Regions from separate parts of the Kosakonia sp. SMBL-WEM22 genome, predicted to be linked through region 3. Evidence: predicted binding sites of a transcription regulator. Region 3 holds the regulator's gene; each other region holds the start of a gene.

Region 1 (7,156 bases), 440 kb from region 3:
AAGTTACTGCTTTATTTGAAAAACCATTGCTGGATCTGCTTTTTGAAGCGCAGCAAATCCACCGCCAGCATTTTGATCCGCGCCAGGTGCAGGTCAGCACGCTGCTGTCGATCAAAACCGGCGCCTGCCCGGAAGATTGCAAATATTGCCCGCAAAGTGCGCGCTACAAAACCGGGCTGGAGTCAGAGCGGCTGATGGAAGTTGAGCAGGTGCTGGAGTCGGCGCGCAAAGCGAAGCTCGCCGGTTCAACGCGCTTCTGCATGGGTGCGGCGTGGAAAAACCCCAACGACCGCGACATGCCCTACCTGGAGCAGATGGTGGAAGGGGTGAAAGCGATGGGGCTGGAAGCCTGCATGACCCTCGGCACCCTCAATGAGAGCCAGGCGCAGCGTCTGGCCCACGCCGGGCTTGATTACTACAACCACAACCTCGACACCTCGCCGGAGTTCTACGGCAATATCATCACCACCCGTACCTATCAGGAGCGTCTCGACACGCTGGATAAAGTGCGCGATGCCGGGATCAAAGTCTGCTCCGGCGGCATTGTCGGGCTGGGCGAAACCGTCACCGATCGCGCCGGGCTGCTGATGCAGCTCGCCAATCTGCCGACGCCGCCGGAGAGCGTGCCGATCAACATGCTGGTGAAGGTGAAAGGCACCCCGCTGGCGGACAACGATGACGTTGATGCCTTTGATTTTATTCGCACTATCGCCGTGGCGCGCATCATGATGCCGACCTCCTACGTTCGCCTCTCGGCCGGGCGCGAGCAGATGAATGAGCAGACCCAGGCGATGTGCTTTATGGCGGGCGCTAACTCCATCTTCTACGGCTGCAAACTGCTGACCACGCCGAACCCGGAAGAGGACAAAGATCTGCTCCTGTTCCAGAAGCTGGGGCTGAACCCGCAGCAGACCCAGGTGCTGAATGGCGATAACGAACAGCAGCAGGAGATTGAGCAGCAGCTGCTTCACGCCGACACGGAACAGTACTACAACGCGGCGACCCTATGAGCTGGCAGCAGCGAATCGAAGCCGCGCTCAGCGAACGCCGCGAGGCAGATGCCCTGCGCCGCCGGATCACCGTTGAGCAGGGTGCCGGACGCTGGTTAACCCTGGAGGGCGAGCGTTTTTGCAACTTCGCCAGTAATGACTACCTCGGTTTAAGCCAGCATCCGCAGGTGATTGCCGCCTGGCAGCAGGGCGCGGCGCACTATGGCGTCGGCAGCGGCGGCTCGGGCCATGTTGTTGGTCATACGGCTGCGCATCATCGCCTTGAGCGCGAGCTGGCGCAGTGGCTCGGTTACGACCGCGCGCTGCTCTTTATCTCCGGTTTTGCCGCCAATCAGGCCACCATTGCGGCGCTCACCGGCAAAGAGGATCGCATCGTTGCCGACAAGCTGAGTCACGCCTCGCTGCTGGAAGCGGCCGCCCTCAGCCCGGCGCAATTGCGCCGTTTTGCCCATAACGATGTCGCCCAGCTGGCGAGCCTGTTGAGTAAACTGCTCAGCGGGCAGCAGCTGGTGGTCACCGAAGGGATTTTCAGCATGGATGGCGACAGCGCGCCGCTTGTGGCGATTGCTGAGGACACGCATCACGCAAAAGCGTGGCTAATGGTGGATGATGCCCATGGCATCGGTGTGCTCGGCGAGCAGGGGCGCGGCAGTTGCCACTTGCAGGGGGTGAAGCCCGACATTCTGGTGGTCACCTTCGGCAAAGGTTTCGGCGTCAGCGGCGCGGCGGTGCTGTGCAGCGAAGCGGTTGCTGACTATCTGGTGCAGTTCGCCCGCCATCTTATCTACAGCACTGCGATGCCACCTGCGCAGGCAGTGGCGCTCAGCGCCGCTCTCAAGGTGATCCGCTCCGCTGAAGGCGATGCGCGGCGTGCGCAGCTGGCGGCGCTGATCGACCGGTTTCGTGACGGCGTGCGCGGGCTGGATCTGGCGGTCACAGAGTCGCATAGCGCCATTCAGCCACTGATTGTTGGCGACAATAGCCGCGCGCTGCATCTTGCGCAACGCCTGCGCCAGCAGGGGCTATTTGCGACTGCCATTCGCCCGCCAACGGTGCCGCCGGGCACGGCGCGTTTGCGTCTCACCCTGACCGCCGCGCATCAGCCAGAAGATATCGACAGGTTGCTGGAGGCGCTGCATGGCGGTGAATAAAGCGGCGGTGGCCGCCGCTTTTGGTCGCGCCGCCCGGAGCTACGCGCGCCATGATGAGTTACAGCGCCTTAGCGCCAACTCTCTGCTGGCGCAGCTGGGGGATATGACTCCTGCGCGGGTGATTGACGCCGGCTGCGGCCCAGGGGCGATGAGCCGCTACTGGCGCGCGCAAGGCAGCGATGTTACGGCGCTGGATCTCTCGCCCGGAATGCTGGCTGAAGCCCGCCTGCAGCAGAGCGCCGCGCGCTACGTTACCGGGGATATCGAAGCGCTGCCGCTGGCGGATGCCGCTTTTTCGCTGGCGTGGAGCAACCTCGCCGTGCAGTGGTGCGACGATCTGCGCCAGGCAGTGAGCGAGCTGCGCCGGGTCACCGAACCGGGCGGGCATATCGCCTTTACCACGCTGGCAGATGGCTCGTTACCGGAGCTGAACCAGGCCTGGCGCGCGCTGGACACTCTTCCACATGCCAACCGTTTTCTGCCCGCAGCAGAGATTGAGCAGGCGCTGCGCGGCTGGCCGCTGCGCTGCGGCATTGACACTGTCACCCTCTGGTTTGCCGATGCAGCCAGCGCCCTGCGATCCCTGAAAGGGATTGGCGCGACCCATCTGCATGCCGGACGCCAGCAGGGGCTGACGCGCGGCAAATTGCAGCGCTTACAGCAAGCCTGGCCGCAACAGCAGGGCAAATTCCCGCTGACCTATCAACTTTTTTGGGGAGTGATGACCCGTGAGTGAACGCTATTTTATAACCGGTACCGATACCGAAGTGGGTAAAACCGTGGCGAGCTGCGCATTGTTGCAGGCGGCGAACCTGCGCGGGCTGCGCAGCGCGGGCTATAAACCGGTCGCCTCCGGCAGCGAGATGACGCCCGACGGGCTGCGCAACAGCGATGCGCAGGCGTTGCAACGCCACAGCAGTGTGCTGCTCACCTATCAAGCGGTTAATCCGTACACCTTTGCCGAGCCAACCTCACCGCACATTGTCAGCGCTGACCTGAATCAGCCGATAGAGGCGGAAGTGATGTCAGCCGGTTTACGCCAGCTGGAGCAGCAGGCCGACTGGCTGCTGGTGGAAGGGGCAGGGGGCTGGTTTACGCCGCTCTCGCCGACGCTGACCTTTGCCGACTGGGCTACCGCAGAGCGCCTGCCGGTGATTCTGGTCGTTGGCGTCAAGCTTGGCTGCATTAACCATGCAATGTTAACTGCCCAGGCGGTACAGCAGGCGGGTTTGAGGCTGGCAGGCTGGATCGCCAATGACGTGGTCAAGCCGGGTAAACGCCACCAGGAGTATATGGCGACGCTGCAACGCCTGCTGCCTGCGCCGCTGATCGGCGAGATCCCGTGGCTGGCGGATGCGCCGGAAACCGCCGTAACCGGCCACTATCTCGATCTCAGCGTACTGACTCCGGCGACAGCCAGTGCGCCAGCAGGGGATCATCTAACTGCCTGATATCCCCCCCGGCGACGCGTCGCCCGCGGTGCAGCAGGCAGAAACGATCCGCCACCCGGCGGATCAGCGACAGCTGCTGCTCCGCCAGTAAGATCGACATACCAAACTCCTGATTGAGCCGCACGATCAAGTTCCCCAGTTTATGGATAAATGCCTGACCGAGCCCGCGCGTCGGTTCATCAAGGATCAACAACCGCGGGCGCGTCACCAGCGCCCGCGCCATCGACAATTGCTGCTGGTTATCCTCTGACAACATCGCGCCGCGCTGCTGGCGCAGCCCATACAGCTCTGGAAAGAGATCAAAGATCTCGCGGCTCAGGCTCTGGCCTGGATCACCGGCGGCGCGCATTGCGACATGCAGGTTCTCCTCCACGGTGAGCTGCGAGAAGATGCGCCTGTCTTGCGGCACATAGCCAATCCCAACCGCGCTGCGGTGCTCGGCCTGGAGTGTCAGCAGATCGCGCGGTGGCGCGCCCGCATCCTGCCAGATCATGCTGCCGCTCTCCACTGGCAGGTTGCCAGTTATGCAGTTCACCAGCGTGGTTTTTCCCATACCTGGCAGCCCGATCAGCGAAGTGCAGAGACCCGGGGCTAACTCCAGATCGATATCCCATAACGTATGGTGGTCGCCGTAATAGTGGTTCACCGCATGTAAGCTCAACATGATCCGCTCCTTGTTTCCGTCAGGTATGACTGCTTTTCACTGTGGTTAACTGCAAAAGGCTTGCCAGAACGCAAAAAGAGGTTTTTTTTCGGAGACGACTGAGAAAGCATGCGAAAAAAACGTGATGGCGCGCAAACCCAGGTAAAAATTCTGCACTTTGCCAGTGCTTACCGCAGCGGCTGGTGGTGCAAGATGTGGTGAAATTGTGAGAGGGATCCCATGCGGATCTTGCGCATCGTTAGCCGATAATTGTCAAAAAGAGTCGATAAAAAAATTTTCCCGCACCGTTTTCAGCGCCTAGCAGGAGTTTGGCGAGAGGCGGGGTACATGGGCTGGCGGCAGTTATCCACTATTCCTGTGGATAACCTTGTGCATTAGAGTTAGAAAACGTGCGGCAAGCGAGAGGCGGCGCGGCTTGCGCATGAATTGGTGCGAAACCCGTCTTTTTAATATTTTCTTTTTTAATCAAAGGATTAAATAAAAGCAATGGGTGTAAGAAAAGTGTCACCGACTGCCATAAAAGCGTCAAACATCACCTTGACAAATGTTAAAAGGGCAAAAGTTCTGGGGATAACCTTTAATACACGGTTTAATCGCTTATCGATCGCCTAATCGCAGCCACAAAGCAATGTTTTGCGCTGCGGTAGATGAGATCGCTTTACCTGCTACTGTTTTTTCATCCAGTATATTCGGTTGGCAAAAATGCGCATGGTGAGTAAACTGTCTTACCTGCCCCACTCCTCATCAGGTGCCATTCATGAGTAAACCGTTCAAACTGAATTCCGCTTTTCGCCCCTCCGGCGATCAGCCTGAAGCAATCCGTCGCCTCAAGGAAGGGCTGGAAGACGGGCTCGCGCACCAGACGTTGCTCGGGGTAACCGGTTCAGGGAAGACGTTCACCGTGGCGAATGTGATTGCCGATCTGCAACGCCCGACGATGGTGCTGGCACCTAACAAGACCCTGGCGGCGCAGCTCTACGGCGAGATGAAAGAGTTCTTCCCGGATAACGCGGTAGAGTATTTCGTCTCCTACTACGACTACTATCAGCCGGAAGCCTATGTGCCGAGCTCGGACACTTTTATCGAGAAGGATGCGTCGGTTAACGAACATATTGAGCAGATGCGTCTCTCCGCCACCAAAGCGCTGCTGGAGCGACGTGATGTGGTGGTAGTCGCCTCGGTCTCCGCGATTTACGGTCTGGGCGATCCTGACCTCTACCTGAAGATGATGCTGCACCTTACCAATGGCATGATCATCGATCAGCGCGCGATCCTGCGCCGTCTGGCGGAGTTGCAGTACACCCGTAACGACCAGGCGTTCCAGCGCGGCACCTTCCGCGTGCGCGGCGAAGTGATCGACATCTTCCCGGCGGAGTCGGACGATCTGGCACTGCGCGTTGAGCTGTTCGACGAAGAGGTTGAGCGCCTTTCGCTCTTCGATCCGCTGACCGGCCATATTGAATCGGTGATCCAGCGTTTTACCATCTACCCGAAAACGCACTACGTGACGCCACGCGAGCGCATCGTGCAGGCGATGGAAGAGATCAAAGTCGAGCTGGCAGAGCGGCGGAAGTTTCTGCTGGAGAACAATAAGCTGCTGGAAGAGCAGCGTATTACCCAGCGCACCCAGTTCGATCTGGAGATGATGAACGAGCTGGGCTACTGCTCCGGCATTGAGAACTATTCGCGCTACCTCTCCGGGCGCGGGCCGGGCGAAGCGCCGCCGACGCTGTTTGACTATCTGCCCGCCGACGGGCTGCTGGTGATTGATGAATCTCACGTCACCATTCCGCAAATCGGCGGCATGTATCGCGGCGACCGGGCGCGTAAAGAGACGCTGGTGGAGTATGGTTTCCGCCTGCCGTCAGCGCTCGATAACCGCCCGATGAAGTTTGAAGAGTTTGAAGCGCTGGCTCCGCAGACCATCTACGTCTCCGCGACGCCGGGTAACTATGAGCTGGAGAAGTCGGGCGAAGAGGTGATCGATCAGGTCGTGCGCCCGACCGGTCTGCTGGATCCGATTATCGAAGTGCGTCCGGTTGCGACCCAGGTCGACGATCTGCTCTCCGAGATCCGCAAGCGCGTCGAGATCAACGAGCGCGTGCTGGTGACAACGCTGACCAAACGGATGGCGGAAGATTTGACCGAATATCTGGTCGAGCACGGCGCGAAGGTACGCTATCTGCACTCCGATATCGACACCGTCGAGCGTATGGAGATTATCCGCGACCTGCGCCTTGGCGAGTTCGATGTGCTGGTCGGCATCAACTTGCTGCGTGAGGGGCTGGATATGCCTGAAGTGTCGCTGGTTGCCATTCTCGATGCGGATAAAGAGGGCTTCCTGCGCTCCGAACGTTCGCTTATCCAGACCATTGGTCGTGCGGCGCGTAACGTCAACGGCAAGGCGATCCTTTACGGGGATAAGATCACGCCGTCGATGGCGAAAGCGATTGGCGAAACGGAGCGTCGCCGCGAGAAGCAGCAGAGCTACAACGAAGAGCACGGCATTACGCCGCAGGGGCTTAACAAGAAAGTGGTGGATATTCTGGCCCTTGGCGAAGGGCTGGCGAAAACCAAAGCCAAAGGGCGCGGCAAGTCCCGCTCGCCAGTACAGGCGGATGCGCCTGAGCTGGGCCTGACGCCAAAAGCGCTGCAACAGAAAATTCATGAGCTGGAAGGGCAGATGATGCAGCATGCGCAGAATCTGGAGTTTGAAGAGGCGGCGAAGGTGCGCGATCAGCTCCATCAACTGCGCGAGCTGTTTATTGTCGCCTCTTAATGTTGACTTAACATAGCCCTGTCACACTCTCCTCAGTTTTCGTGGAGGAGAGTGTGATGCAACAAATTACCGTTCGTGAGTGTTTTGCCGTGGCCTGCGCG
Region 2 (7,156 bases), 1.7 Mb from region 3:
GTTGATCTCGACGGCAACGCCTGTGGCGTGCTGGATGAGCAACACGTTGAGCATGCCCGTAAGCAGCTCGAAGAAGCGAAAGCGCGTGTTCAGGCGCAACGCGCTGAGCAACAAGCCAAAAAACGTGAAGCTGCCGCTGCTGCTGGTCAGGAAGACGCACCGCGTCGTGAACGCAAACCTCGTCCGGCTCCGCGCCGCAAAGAGGGCGCGGAACAACGTAAGCCTCGCGCCGATAAGCCGGCGGCTAGACCGCAGCGTGAACGTGCACCGCAGCAGGAAGAGCGCCATACGCCAGTCTCTGATATCTCCGTCTTGAGCGTGGGTCAGGATCTGAAAGTGAAAGCGGGTAATAACGCGATGAGCGCAACCGTGCTTGAAATCACCAAAGACGGCGTTCGCGTACAGCTTAGCTCGGGTATGTCAATGATTGTACGCGCAGAACATCTCTTGTTCTGAAACGGAGGCCTGGCCTGGCATGAACACTTTGTTTAAGCGCACAGCGTTGGCAGGCCTGTTATTCGTAACAGGCCACGCCCTAGCTGTGGAAAATATCACCCGGGCCGATCAGATCCCGGTATTGAAAGAAGAGACGCAGCACGCGACGGTCAGCGAGCGCGTCACTTCGCGTTTCACGCGTTCGCACTACCGCCAGTTCGATCTGGATAACGCCTTCTCCGCGAAAATATTCACACGCTATCTTAATCTGCTCGATTACAGCCACAACGTCCTGCTGGCCAGCGATGTTGAGCAGTTCTCGCAGAAAAAAAATGAGATAGGGGACGAGCTGCGCAGTGGTAAGTTGGATCTCTTTTACGATCTCTACAACAAAGCCCAGCAGCGTCGTTTTGAACGCTACCAGTACGCCCTAAAAGTACTGGAGCGGCCAATGGACTTCACCGGTAATGACTCGTTTAACCTCGATCGCAGCAAAGCGCCCTGGCCTAAAGATGAGGCCGAGCTGGATGCGCTGTGGGAAAGTAAAGTTAAATATGACGAACTGAGCCTCAAGCTCACCGGTAAGGATGAGAAAGAGATCCGCGAGACGCTCTCTCGTCGCTATAAATTTGCCATCCGCCGTCTGGCGCAAACCAACAGCGAAGATGTCTTTTCGCTAGCGATGACCGCTTTTGCACGTGAAATCGATCCGCATACCAACTATCTGTCACCACGCAATACCGAGCAGTTCAACACCGAAATGAGCCTCTCACTTGAGGGGATTGGCGCGGTACTGCAGGGCGATGATGACTACACGGTGATCAACTCTATGGTTGCTGGTGGTCCGGCGGCGAAGAGTAAAGCGATCAGCGTCGGCGATCGCATCGTTGGTGTCGGTCAAACCGGGCAGAATATGGTCGATGTGATCGGCTGGCGTCTTGACGACGTCGTTGCGCTGATCAAAGGGCCTAAAGGGAGCAAAGTGCGTCTTGAGATCCTGCCTGCGGGCAAGGGGACGAAAACGCGCATTGTTACGTTGACGCGCGAGCGTATACGCCTTGAAGATCGCGCAGTGAAGATGTCGGTTAAAACCGTCGGCAAAGAGAAAGTCGGCGTGCTGGATATTCCTGGCTTTTACGTCGGGCTGACCGATGATGTCAAAGTACAGCTGCAAAAGCTGGAAAAACAGAACGTCAAGAGCGTTATCATCGATCTGCGTGCTAATGGCGGTGGGGCGCTGACGGAAGCGGTATCGCTCTCTGGCCTCTTTATCCCATCCGGCCCGGTGGTGCAGGTGCGCGATAATAACGGCAAAGTGCGTGAAGATAGCGATACTGACGGTGTGGTCTATTACAAAGGTCCATTGGTGGTACTGGTTGACCGTTTCAGCGCCTCGGCATCCGAGATCTTTGCTGCGGCGATGCAGGATTATGGTCGCGCGCTGATTGTTGGTGAACCGACCTTCGGTAAAGGCACCGTGCAGCAGTACCGCTCACTTAACCGTATTTACGATCAGATGTTGCGTCCGGAGTGGCCAGCGCTGGGTTCGGTGCAGTACACCATCCAGAAATTCTATCGTGTGAATGGAGGCAGTACGCAGCGTAAAGGCGTAACGCCAGATATCATCATGCCGACCGGCACACAGGTAACGGAAACAGGGGAAAAATTCGAGGATAACGCACTGCCGTGGGACAGTATTAATGCTGCCACCTTTGTGCGCGCCGGCGATTTGAAACCTTTCGGACCCGAGCTGCTGAAAAAACATGATGAGCGTATCGCCAAAGATCCTGAATTCCAGTACATCAATAAGGATATCGCGCGTTTTGAAGCCCTGAAAGCGAAACGCGATATGGTGTCGCTGAACCTGGCGCAGCGTGAAAAAGAGAACGCCGAGGATGACGCTATTCGTCTCTCGCGCCTCAACGATCGCTTCAAGCGTGAAGGCAAGCCGTTGCTTAAGAAACTGGACGATCTGCCGAAGGATTATCAGGAGCCGGATCCCTATCTTGATGAGACGGTGCATATCGCGCTTGACCTGGCACATCTTGAAAAAGATCAGACCGCAGCGCAAACCACTTCTGCGAAGTAATTCCCCAACAGGCACAAGAGATTGTGCCTGTTTTTTTAACAAAATCCCGCCGCGTAAGCATCCTGCTACAAAATGTAAAGTTGTGTTTTTCTCGTGACTTACGCGGCATTGATGCTTGAAAATAGCCCGCACGCCCATACGATTTGGGTAATCGCATAGTGCGTTTTGTTAAATCGAGGTTAAAAGAAAATTATGATGCGAATCGCGCTCTTCCTGTTGACTAACCTGGCTGTCATGTTGGTGTTCGGCCTTGTGCTTAGCCTGACGGGCATTCAGTCGAGCAGCGTTCAGGGGTTAATGATTATGGCGCTGCTGTTTGGTTTTGGCGGCTCGTTCATCTCACTACTGATGTCGAAATGGATGGCGCTGAAATCCGTGGGTGGTGAAGTGATTGAGCAGCCCGCCAACGATATGCAGCGCTGGCTGATGGATACCGTCGCGCAGCAGTCCCGCCAGGCAGGGATTGCGATGCCGCAGGTGGCGATTTATCACGCGCCAGACATCAACGCCTTCGCCACTGGCGCGCGCCGTGATGCTTCTTTGGTTGCTGTCAGCACTGGTCTGCTGCAAAACATGAGCCGTGATGAAGCCGAAGCGGTTATTGCCCACGAAATCAGCCATATTGCTAACGGTGACATGGTTACCATGACGCTGATTCAGGGGATTGTGAACACCTTCGTTATCTTTATCTCGCGCATTATTGCTCAGGTTGCCGCTGGCTTCCTGAGCGGAGACCGTGAGGAGGGTGAGGAGAGTAACGGCAATCCGCTGGTTTACTTTGCTGTTGCGACGGTACTTGAACTGGTGTTTGGTATTTTAGCGAGCATTATTACTATGTGGTTCTCCCGTTACCGTGAATTCCATGCCGATGCGGGTTCCGCCCGTCTGGTGGGACGCGAGAAGATGATCGCTGCGTTGCAACGGCTGAAAACCAGCTATGAACCGCAGGAAGCGAGCAGCATGATGGCGTTCTGCATCAACGGCAAGTCGAAATCGCTGAGCGAACTCTTTATGACGCACCCGCCGCTGGATAAACGTATTGAAGCCCTGCGTTCCGGTGCATATCTTAAATAATTATTTTCACAAATAGAAAAAGCGCGTCCATTGACGCGCTTTTTTATTGTTCTCAGCCAGCGCTGACAGACAAAAGTGACAAGAGTTGTGCCAGGTTAATCCAGCAGATTATGGCGTAAAAATTTCAGCGATCGCTGCTTTAGCGCCATTTAGGCGTAATGTCGCAGATTTGTAACGATCTGGTCATTCGCGCATTGCGGCAGATGGGCGACGAATTTATAATAAAAACCTATTCTGATTTTTATAAAACACAGGCGATGAGGTGATTAATGGCAATCGCGGATTTGGACAAGCAGCCAGATTCTGTCTCTTCTGTATTGAAGGTTTTTGGCATTCTGCAGGCTTTGGGCGAAGAGCGTGAAATCGGCATTACTGAGCTTTCACAGCGTGTCATGATGTCAAAAAGCACCGTTTATCGCTTTTTGCAGACCATGAAATCGTTAGGCTACGTTGCGCAGGAAGGGGAGTCAGAGAAATATTCCCTGACGCTGAAGTTATTCGAACTTGGCGCACGTGCATTGCAAAATGTTGATTTGATCCGCAGTGCAGATATCCAGATGCGTGAACTCTCTCGTCTGACGAAAGAGACCATCCATCTGGGTGCTCTCGATGAGGACAGCATCGTCTATATTCACAAGATCGATTCGATGTATAACCTGCGCATGTATTCGCGTATTGGTCGTCGTAACCCGCTCTATAGCACCGCGATTGGTAAAGTGCTGCTGGCATGGCGCGATCGTGATGAAGTGAAACAGATTCTGGAAGGCGTTGAATATAAGCGCAGCACCGATCGCACTATTACCAGCACTGAAGATCTACTGCCGATGCTCGATATCGTTCGCCAGCAGGGCTACGGCGAGGATAATGAAGAGCAGGAAGAGGGATTACGCTGCATCGGAGTACCGGTGTTTGACCGTTTTGGTGTGGTTATCGCTGGTCTGAGTATCTCATTCCCGACCCTGCGTTTCTCCGAAGAGCGTCTGCACGAGTACGTGGAGATGCTGCACCAGGCCGCGCGCAAAATTTCTGAACAGATGGGCTACAACGACTATCCGTTCTGATAATTGCTAAAAAAGCCGCCCCTGAGGGGCGGCTTTTTTATGGGAAAAATCAGCCGTTATCAATGACGTTATCGCTTTTACGCATTAGCGGGCAGTTAGCCAGGCCGAATAGACCGTTGCTGGAATGAACATACTGCGCCGTGCTGGTACCACGTGCGGTCGCGTATTTGCACTGTAGGCCAAGGCCTGCCGCATTTTCGTTACTATTAATCAGCACGCCATAGCCGCTCAACAAAAGTCCAGTCCACAGTAGTGCGACAACGATGACGCCTCGAATAAGTGTACGCATGTTTGCTCCTTGCACATCGATTAAGTCTGTCATTAAGGCTACGTCTTTTATTGATTGAAACAAGTCACGCATTCCTAAAAATACCGAAAGGGGAGTGCAGTTACCCGCTGTTTAAGGAAGCCGTGCTAGTGTGGTTACACCTCGAAATGTTTCGGAGAATGGAGTGAGAAAATTTAGATGGCTGTTGCTGATTGCCGTGGTGGTGGTCTGCCTGCTGCTCTGGACTCAAATGCTTAATGTGATGTGCGATCAGGATGTGCAATTTTTCAGCGGTATCTGTGTCATCAATAAATTCATCCCCTGGTAGGCGCATTTCTGCAGTGAAAGATTTCCTTCCTGAGCGCCAGTGGTAAAATGCCGCGTCTACTTTGAGGGTGTGAAATGAACGAAATCTTAAATTCTGGCGCCTTAAATTTTGCGTCTATGCTGGTTTCTGTGGTGGTTTTGATTGTAGGTCTGGTGCTGTGGTTCTTTATTAATCGTGCAAGTTCGCGTACTAATGAGCAGATTGAACTGCTCGAAGCGCTGCTCGATCAGCAAAAACGGCAAAATGCGCTGCTGCGTCGTCTTTGTGAAGCAAACGAGCCGGAAAAAACGTCGCTCCCGGAGAGGGAGAAAAGCAAGCCGAAGGGTGAGGACGAGGAGTTGATCCGACTGGTGGCTGAACGTTAATCAGAAAGGAGGGGAGAGATGGTCTGGAAAAACCCCTGGTATAATCCCGCGCTCTCCCATCATACGCCCGACGGTTTTTGTAATCCGTCCGACGTAGCGCATCAACCCGGCGATGTAAAACGCTGGCGTCAGGAACGCAAAGCTGCCGGGCTTCCCCGTCCACCTGCTGCAGGGTATGACGCTTTCATTGAAAAGTGGTGGCAGCAAGCCACGATTTCGCCCGGTGTCGATGGCCTTTGGTGGCTTGGGCACGCCTCTGTTCTTCTCAGTGTGCAGGGCAAGTACCTGCTCACCGATCCTGTTTTTTCCCGGCGCGCCTCCCCACTGCCATTCGCCGGCCCCCAGCGGCGCACACCACCTGCATTATCTATGGACGATCTTCCGGCGCTTGATGCCATTCTTATCTCTCACAACCATTACGATCATCTGGACCGCTGGACAATCCGCGCACTGCTTCGCCGGTTTCCTGAGGTAAAGCTTTTTGTCCCTCTCGGCTTAGGTGATACCCTTCGTCGTTTTGGCGCGCGGTGTGTCACCGAGCTGGACTGGTGGCAGCAAGCTGCCTTGAAGGAGCTGCATTTGACAGCCGTCCCCGCGCAGCACTGGAGTATGCGCACACCGTGGGATCGTAACCGCACGCTATGGTGCGGCTGGGTGGTTGAATCGGGCGCGTTACGTTTCTGGTTTCCCGGCGACACGGGATACAGCACCGAGCTTCTGCAGATCCCGCAGCGTCTGGGGAGAATTGATGCGCTCGCGCTGCCCATTGGTGCTTATGCACCGCGCTGGTTCATGTCGATAAACCATATGGATCCACAAAGTGCGGTCTCGCTGTGGCGACAGTTAGGTTCGCCGCTGGCTTTTCCGATTCACTGGGGCGTATTTGAACTGGCTGATGAATCACTGGACGAACCGATTTCGGAGTTACAGAGCGCTTTACGCGAAGCAGGAAAGGAAAATGACAACTTCACGATCCTGAAAATTGGTCAATATTTATCCCTGTCGTAATTTAAGCCGAGCGCTATAAAAAGTAAGCTCTATTAAAGTCATGCGGTTTCGTTTAGCACGAAACGTTTTTATTGCCTTGAAATGATGCAGTGTCATCATAATTTCATTATTTTGGTGCACACCTTTGCTTATTCGGTCAGTAATTATTCATAGTTAACCTGAGCAATAGTTTCGTTCAAGTTCATTAATCATTTAAGAATCTTCCTAACCGCCAAAACAGCATAACTATTCGCAGAATGTTCTTAGCATATAAGCGAAATGCATGAAGATAAACCTTACCCTGTAAATGCATGGAACTGCTTGATGAATCGAGAGATTTGGTCTAGCTTTATCGGGTAAACCTGCTCATGCAGCGGCTGCTATAACGGTCATTGAAGTGAATAAATGAACAGTGATAGTTTCGATACCCTTAAAATTTGTGCGGCGGATCGAGACATATCTAAAAATGGCTTGCCATAGTTTACGTATTATGTGATAACACGTTGTGGGTCAATCGAGGTACAGTTCTGTTTATGTGTGGCATTTTCA
Region 3 (7,156 bases):
CGTGGCGGGGGCATCGCGCCACTGCTCAAGCTGACGGCAGATATCGGCAAACTCGCCCTTAATCACCGCCAGTGGCTGAGTGGCGGGCACGTCAATAGTGGTGACTTCTGCCAGCTTGCCATCGGCAAATGTCACCAGATTGACCCCTTTGCTTTTTCCTGTCTCATCAAAGCTCAGTGGGATCGGTGAGCCGCAGTAGCGAATATGCTCCGTGCCGCCGATTTTCTGCGCGCGATGGATATGGCCAAGCGCGATGTAATCCGCCGGGGGAAAGTTTTGTGCAGGGAAAGCATCCAGCGTGCCGATATAGATATCACGCACCGCGTCACTTTTACTCGCGCCGACGGTGGTCAAATGGCCGCTGGCGATAATCGGTAACGGCTTATCGCCGCGCAGGTCGCAGGCGGCCTGATACTGCTGCTGATAGTAGTCGGTGATGGCGGCCAGCAGGTGCTGCTGTTTTTGCTGCCCGGACATCCCCGCCTGGCTGACGGTAATGTCGCGCGGGCGCAGAAAGGGCACCGGGCAGAAGACCGCGCCGGGTTCGCCGTCGCGGCGATAGAGCAGAAACGGCGCAACGCCTGCGCTGGCGACTACGGTGGTGTTGAGATACGCGAGGATCTCTTTTGATTCATTGAGGGTCGCCACGGAGTCATGGTTGCCCGCCAGCACGATTAACTGGCAGCCGGTGCGCTGCAAACTGACCACAAAGCGGTTATAGAGCTCGCGGGCGTAGCTCGGTGGCGATCCGGTATCGAAAATGTCGCCCGCCACCACGATGGCGTCGACCTGCTGCTGCTCGGCCGTGGTTAACAGCCAGTCCAGAAAAGCGCTGTGCTCGGCGGCGCGGCTTTTGCTGTAGAAGTTTTGGCCGAGATGCCAGTCCGATGTGTGAAGAATGCGCATAGTGATCCCGTGGCAAAAAAGCATAACGGCGATTATAAACATTAAGCGGGTCAGGGACATCGCCTGGCGCAAATTTGCGTTGTCACATTCGCGCGGGCTGGGTCATATAGCGGTCATCTTATTCATAAATCTGTCATAAAACTGACGCATAATGGCGACGCTATTTATACTGCAGACTAATTAATACAGGGCGAATGATGGCGAGACGAATTCTGGTCGTGGAAGACGAAGCACCGATCCGTGAAATGGTGTGCTTTGTGCTCGAACAAAATGGTTTTCAGCCTGTTGAAGCTGAAGATTTCGACAGCGCGGTAAACCAGCTTAATGAACCCTGGCCGGATCTGGTGCTGCTGGACTGGATGTTACCCGGCGGGTCCGGCATTCAATTTATCAAGCACCTGAAGCGCGAAGCGATGACCCGCGATATTCCGGTGATGATGCTCACCGCGCGCGGTGAAGAGGAAGATCGCGTTCGCGGTCTTGAGACGGGGGCAGATGACTACATCACCAAGCCCTTCTCGCCGAAAGAGCTGGTGGCGCGCATTAAAGCCGTGATGCGCCGCATTTCGCCGATGGCGGTGGAAGAGGTGATTGAGATGCAGGGCTTAAGCCTCGATCCCTCCTCCCATCGTGTTATGACCGGCGAAAACCCCCTCGATATGGGCCCCACCGAATTTAAACTCTTACACTTCTTTATGACCCACCCGGAGCGCGTTTACAGCCGTGAACAGCTGCTGAACCACGTCTGGGGCACCAATGTCTATGTTGAAGACAGAACCGTAGACGTGCATATTCGTCGTCTGCGTAAAGCGCTGGAAGGGAGTGGACACGACCGGATGGTGCAGACGGTACGCGGCACGGGATATCGTTTTTCGACCCGTTTCTGAAATTTGACAGGAGTGTGACGCGTGCTGGAAAGGCTGTCATGGAAAAGGCTGGTGCTGGAGCTCCTCCTTTGTTGTATCCCCGCCTTTATTCTGGGCGCGATGTTCGGCTATCTGCCGTGGTTTTTACTGGCGGCGGTGACCGGGCTTCTGGTCTGGCACTTCTGGAATCTGCTGCGTCTCTCCTGGTGGTTATGGGTCGATAAAAGCATGACGCCGCCGCCCGGCACCGGCAGCTGGGAGCCGCTGCTCTATGGCCTGCATCAGATGCAGATGCGCAATAAAAAGCGCCGCCGCGAGCTGGGCAACCTGATCAAACGCTTTCGCAGCGGTGCCGAATCGCTGCCGGATGCGGTGGTGCTGACCACGGAAGAGGGGATGATCTTCTGGTGTAACGGCCTTGCGCAACAGCTGCTGGGGCTGCGCTGGCCCGATGATAACGGGCAGAACATCCTTAACCTGCTGCGCTACCCCGAATTTACCCAATACCTGAAGAGCCAGACCTTCAGTAAGCCCCTCAATCTGGTGCTCAACAACGGTCGCCACTTAGAGATCCGTGTAATGCCCTACAGCGAGCAGCAGCTGCTGATGGTGGCGCGCGATGTCACGCAGATGCACCAGCTGGAAGGGGCGCGGCGCAACTTTTTTGCCAACGTCAGCCATGAGCTGCGCACGCCGCTGACGGTGCTGCAGGGCTACCTTGAGATGATGCAGGAGCAGACGCTGGAGGGCGCACCGCGCGAAAAAGCGTTACACACCATGCGTGAGCAAACCTCGCGGATGGAGGGGCTGGTGCGCCAGCTTCTCACCCTGTCAAAAATCGAAGCCGCGCCGACGCACGGTGCGAATGAAGTGATTGATGTGCCGATGATGCTGCGCGTGGTGGAGCGGGAAGCGCAAACCCTCAGTCAGCAGAAACAGAGCTTCAGCTTTGAAATTGACAGCCAGTTGAAAGTGCTGGGCAGCGAAGAGCAGCTGCGTAGCGCCATCTCGAACCTGGTCTATAACGCGGTGAATCACACCCCCGCCGGGACGCATATTATCGTGCGCTGGCAGCCGGTGGCGCACGGTGCGGAGTTTAGCGTTGAGGATAATGGGCCAGGGATCGCCGCCGAGCATATTCCGCGCCTGACTGAGCGTTTCTACCGCGTGGATAAAGCGCGCTCCCGGCAGACCGGCGGCAGCGGGCTTGGTCTGGCAATAGTCAAACACGCGGTAAATCACCATGACAGCCGGCTTGATATCAGCAGCACGCCGGGCAAAGGGACGCGATTTAGCTTTGTCTTACCGGAACGCCTGATTGCCAAAAACGCCCACCCTTAATCACCTTGTCAGCTTATCTTTCCGGCGGCTTGCTGCGGCGAGCCGCTCTGCCTCGCCTCATCGTGCGACTGCAACGTAGTTTGTACGGTTGTTGCTTTTTTGTTCGCACGATCAGCCACGTGTTTTTCTGATAAATAGAGTTTTTCACTGGCTGGTTTCTGCTGTTTAGTATAACTATCTGGTTTTGCGATCCCGACTTGCCTTTAAACGTTATAAGCGTTTAAATTGCGCCCCATGCATTGTCAGACCGACTGTGTTTGCGTGGTAAACCGAAAAACTATTCTTCGCCACGCAGTGCATTAAGCATTTCCCGCTGATTTAACGCGTTAATGATGCGTTATTGTCCGGTGCGGAGAGGCTAATTATTCAACATATTTACGACACCACATCCACAGGCAGTAAACATTATGACCCATCACTTAAAACCGCGTGACATCATCGCGCTGGGCTTTATGACCTTCGCGCTGTTTGTTGGCGCAGGTAACATCATTTTTCCTCCTATGGTCGGCTTACAGGCGGGTGAATTCGTCTGGACGGCGGCGCTGGGCTTCCTGATTACTGCGGTGGGCCTGCCGGTGCTAACGGTGGTTGCGCTGGCAAAAGTGGGCGGCGGCATTGATAGCCTCAGCACACCGATTGGCAAAGTCGCGGGCGTGCTGCTGGCAACGGTCTGCTATCTTGCCGTTGGGCCGCTGTTTGCCACGCCGCGTACTGCAACCGTCTCTTTTGAAGTGGGTATTGCGCCGCTGACCGGCGACGGCTCTTCGGCGCTGCTGATCTACAGCCTGGTCTACTTTGCATTGGTGATCCTGGTCTCTCTCTATCCGGGCAAACTGCTTGATACCGTCGGCAATTTCCTTGCGCCGTTGAAAATTATCGCTCTGACGATTCTGGCAATCGCTGCGCTGGTGTGGCCTGCCGGTCCTATCAGCCATGCGCTGGAAGCCTACCAGACTGCGCCGTTTTCTAACGGTTTCGTCAATGGCTACCTGACGATGGATACCCTCGGTGCGATGGTCTTCGGTATTGTTATCGTGAATGCCGCCCGCTCGCGCGGCGTGACTGAAGCGCGTCTGTTGACTCGCTATACCGTCTGGGCGGGTCTGATGGCCGGCGTTGGCCTGACGCTGCTCTATCTGGCGCTCTTCCGCCTTGGTTCTGACAGCGCGACGCTGGTCGATCAGTCCGTTAACGGCGCGGCGATTCTCCATGCTTACGTTCAGCACACCTTTGGTGGCGCGGGCAGCTTCCTGCTGGCAGCGCTGATTTTCATCGCCTGTCTGGTGACGGCGGTTGGCCTGACCTGCGCCTGCGCAGAGTTCTTCGCCCAGTACCTGCCGCTCTCTTACCGCACGCTGGTCTTTATCCTCGGTATCTTCTCGATGGCGGTCTCAAACCTTGGTCTGAGCCACCTGATCCAGATTTCGATTCCGGTGCTGACGATGATCTATCCGCCCTGTATCGTGCTGGTGGTCTTGAGCTTTACCCGACCTTTCTGGCATTGTTCCACCCGCGTCATTGCGCCGACCATGTTTATCAGCCTGCTTTTTGGTATCCTTGACGGCGTGAAAGCCTCCGCGTTTGCTGAGCACCTTCCTCTCTGGACACAGCGCTTACCGCTGGCGGAGCAGGGCCTGGCCTGGCTGTTGCCGAGCCTGGTGATGGTGGTTCTGGCCGCTATCTGGGATCGTGCGGCGGGACGTCAGGTGACCTCCAGCGCGCATTAACAGCAGCAAGCACGGTTTGTTGAACCACGGGGTAGCGCACTCCGTGGTTTTTTATTTTTTGTGATGAATAACGGCAGTGGAAACGATGGAAAGTACGAATAAGCTGAAGCGTGGGCTAAGCACCCGCCACATTCGCTTTATGGCGCTGGGTTCAGCGATCGGCACCGGGCTGTTTTACGGCTCCGCGGACGCCATCAAAATGGCCGGGCCCAGCGTGTTGCTGGCCTATATTATCGGCGGGGTCGCGGCGTATATCATTATGCGTGCGCTGGGCGAGATGTCCGTGCATAATCCGGCCGCCAGCTCTTTCTCACGCTATGCGCAGGAAAACCTCGGCCCGCTGGCCGGTTATATCACTGGCTGGACCTACTGCTTTGAAATTCTGATTGTCGCCATCGCCGACGTCACCGCCTTCGGCATCTATATGGGCGTCTGGTTCCCGACGGTGCCGCACTGGATCTGGGTACTGAGCGTGGTGCTGCTGATCTGCGCCATCAACCTGATGAGCGTAAAAGTCTTCGGCGAGCTGGAGTTCTGGTTCTCCTTCTTTAAAGTCGCCACCATTATCATCATGATCGCCGCCGGTTTTGGCATCATTATCTGGGGGATCGGCAACGGCGGGCAACCGACCGGCATCAGCAACCTCTGGAGCCACGGCGGCTTCTTCAGTAACGGCTGGTTGGGCACGGTGATGGCGCTGCAAATGGTGATGTTCGCCTACGGCGGTATCGAAATCATCGGTATTACCGCCGGGGAAGCGGAAGAGCCGGAGAAGTCGATTCCGCGCGCCATCAACTCTGTGCCGATGCGTATTCTGGTCTTTTATGTCGGCACGCTGTTCGTCATTATGTCGATCTATCCGTGGAACCAGGTGGGCACCAACGGTAGCCCGTTTGTGCTGACCTTCCAGCATATGGGCATCACCTTTGCCGCCAGCATCCTGAACTTTGTCGTGCTGACTGCTTCGCTGTCGGCGATCAACAGCGATGTGTTTGGCGTCGGGCGTATGCTGCACGGCATGGCGGAGCAGGGCAGTGCGCCGAAGATGTTCGCCAAAACCTCCCGCCGCGGCATTCCGTGGGTGACGGTGCTGGTGATGACGCTGGCGCTGCTGATGGCGGTCTATCTCAACTACATCATGCCGGAGAATGTCTTCCTGGTGATTGCCTCACTGGCGACCTTCGCCACGGTGTGGGTGTGGATCATGATCCTGCTGTCGCAGATTGGTTTCCGCCGTCGCCTCTCGGTGGACGAAGTGAAAGCGCTGAAGTTTAAAGTGCCGGGCGGCGTGGCGACCACCGTTGCCGGGCTGATCTTCCTGGTATTTATCATTGCGCTGATTGGCTGGCACCCGGAAACCCGCATTTCGCTCTATGTCGGCTTTGCATGGATTGTGCTGCTGCTGATTGGCTGGGCGTTTAAACGCCGGGCATAAAGATCCAGTAGCGTCATCTCTCTTCGTAGGTCGGGTAAGGCGTAGCCGCACCTGGCGTTATGCCTGATGGCGCTACGCTTATCAGGCCTACGATCTCTGCGCATTTAAACGCCGACGTAAATTCTCTGGCGTTATTGTTTCGCCCTTGTAGGCCGGGTAAGGCGTAGCCGCCACCCGGCGTTATGCCTGATGGCGCTGCGCTTATCAGGCCTACGATTCCCCCTTTTCTCTGTCTTATCTCTGCGCCCCGTCTCTCCCCCCCCTAAAAAGAGGGAAAGAATGAGGCGGGCCGGGCCGAACGTTAGCTACAGTGATCCTGATTATGTAAAGGGGATCGTTGATGTTGAATGCATGGCACCTGCCCGTCGCGCCGTTTGTGAAAGCGCACCAGCAGCAGTTAATCATTAACCTCTGGCTGCGCGGCACGGATTTACCGTCGCGCGTCACGCTGCGAATTGAGATCGATAACGAAGAGACGCCGGTTGCGATGCACCGCGCGCGCAACACCGCTAATAATGGCGTCACCCTCTGGCGCGCCGCTATTGATATCAGCAACGGCCAGCCGCGCCGCCGCTACAGCTTTAAACTGCTGTGGGACGATCGCCAGCTCTGGTTTACGCCGCAGGGCTTTAGCCGCTTCCCGCCCGCCAGGCTTGAGCAGTTTGCCATCGATGCGCCCGACGAAGGCCCGGCGTGGGTCGCCGATCAGGTCTTCTACCAAATCTTCCCGGATCGCTTTGCCCGCAGCGAGGCGCGCACTGCGCAGCAGGACCAGCGTTACTGGCACCACGCCGCAGGGCGCGAGATTCGTTTTTGCGACTGGGATGAGCCGCTTACCGGCGAAGCGGGCGGGTCGACCTTTTACGGCGGCGATCTGGACG

Evidence for each region. Region 3 encodes PhoB, which activates phosphate uptake and scavenging genes when phosphate is short. Its sites were predicted from a motif close to CTGTCATAAAACTGNCNNAT; they were not measured.
Region 1: the regulator PhoB is predicted to act here: its motif matches at 4,788-4,807, upstream of uvrB (excinuclease ABC subunit UvrB).
Region 2: the regulator PhoB is predicted to act here: its motif matches at 3,757-3,776, upstream of kdgR (DNA-binding transcriptional regulator KdgR).

What each region holds. Positions count from the first base shown of each region.
Region 1 covers NZ_CP051488.1:1,572,425-1,579,580, forward strand. The annotation lists gene bioB (biotin synthase BioB) at 1-1,010, shown strand, start outside; gene bioF (8-amino-7-oxononanoate synthase) at 1,007-2,161, shown strand; gene bioC (malonyl-ACP O-methyltransferase BioC) at 2,148-2,897, shown strand; gene bioD (dethiobiotin synthase) at 2,890-3,612, shown strand; gene HF650_RS07555 (ATP-binding cassette domain-containing protein) at 3,554-4,276, opposite strand; gene uvrB (excinuclease ABC subunit UvrB) at 5,034-7,055, shown strand.
Region 2 covers NZ_CP051488.1:2,819,859-2,827,014, reverse strand. The annotation lists gene proQ (RNA chaperone ProQ) at 1-456, shown strand, start outside; gene prc (carboxy terminal-processing peptidase) at 476-2,524, shown strand; gene htpX (protease HtpX) at 2,717-3,598, shown strand; gene kdgR (DNA-binding transcriptional regulator KdgR) at 3,868-4,659, shown strand; gene HF650_RS13400 (YobH family protein) at 4,709-4,948, opposite strand; gene mgrB (PhoP/PhoQ regulator MgrB) at 5,112-5,255, shown strand; gene HF650_RS13390 (YebO family protein) at 5,330-5,620, shown strand; gene HF650_RS13385 (MBL fold metallo-hydrolase) at 5,639-6,628, shown strand; partial or broken gene HF650_RS13380 (DUF2627 domain-containing protein) at 7,141-7,156, shown strand, end outside.
Region 3 covers NZ_CP051488.1:1,137,386-1,144,541, forward strand. The annotation lists gene sbcD (exonuclease subunit SbcD) at 1-906, opposite strand, end outside; gene phoB (phosphate response regulator transcription factor PhoB) at 1,104-1,793, shown strand; gene phoR (phosphate regulon sensor histidine kinase PhoR) at 1,815-3,113, shown strand; gene brnQ (branched-chain amino acid transporter carrier protein BrnQ) at 3,521-4,840, shown strand; gene proY (proline-specific permease ProY) at 4,926-6,275, shown strand; gene malZ (maltodextrin glucosidase) at 6,616-7,156, shown strand, end outside.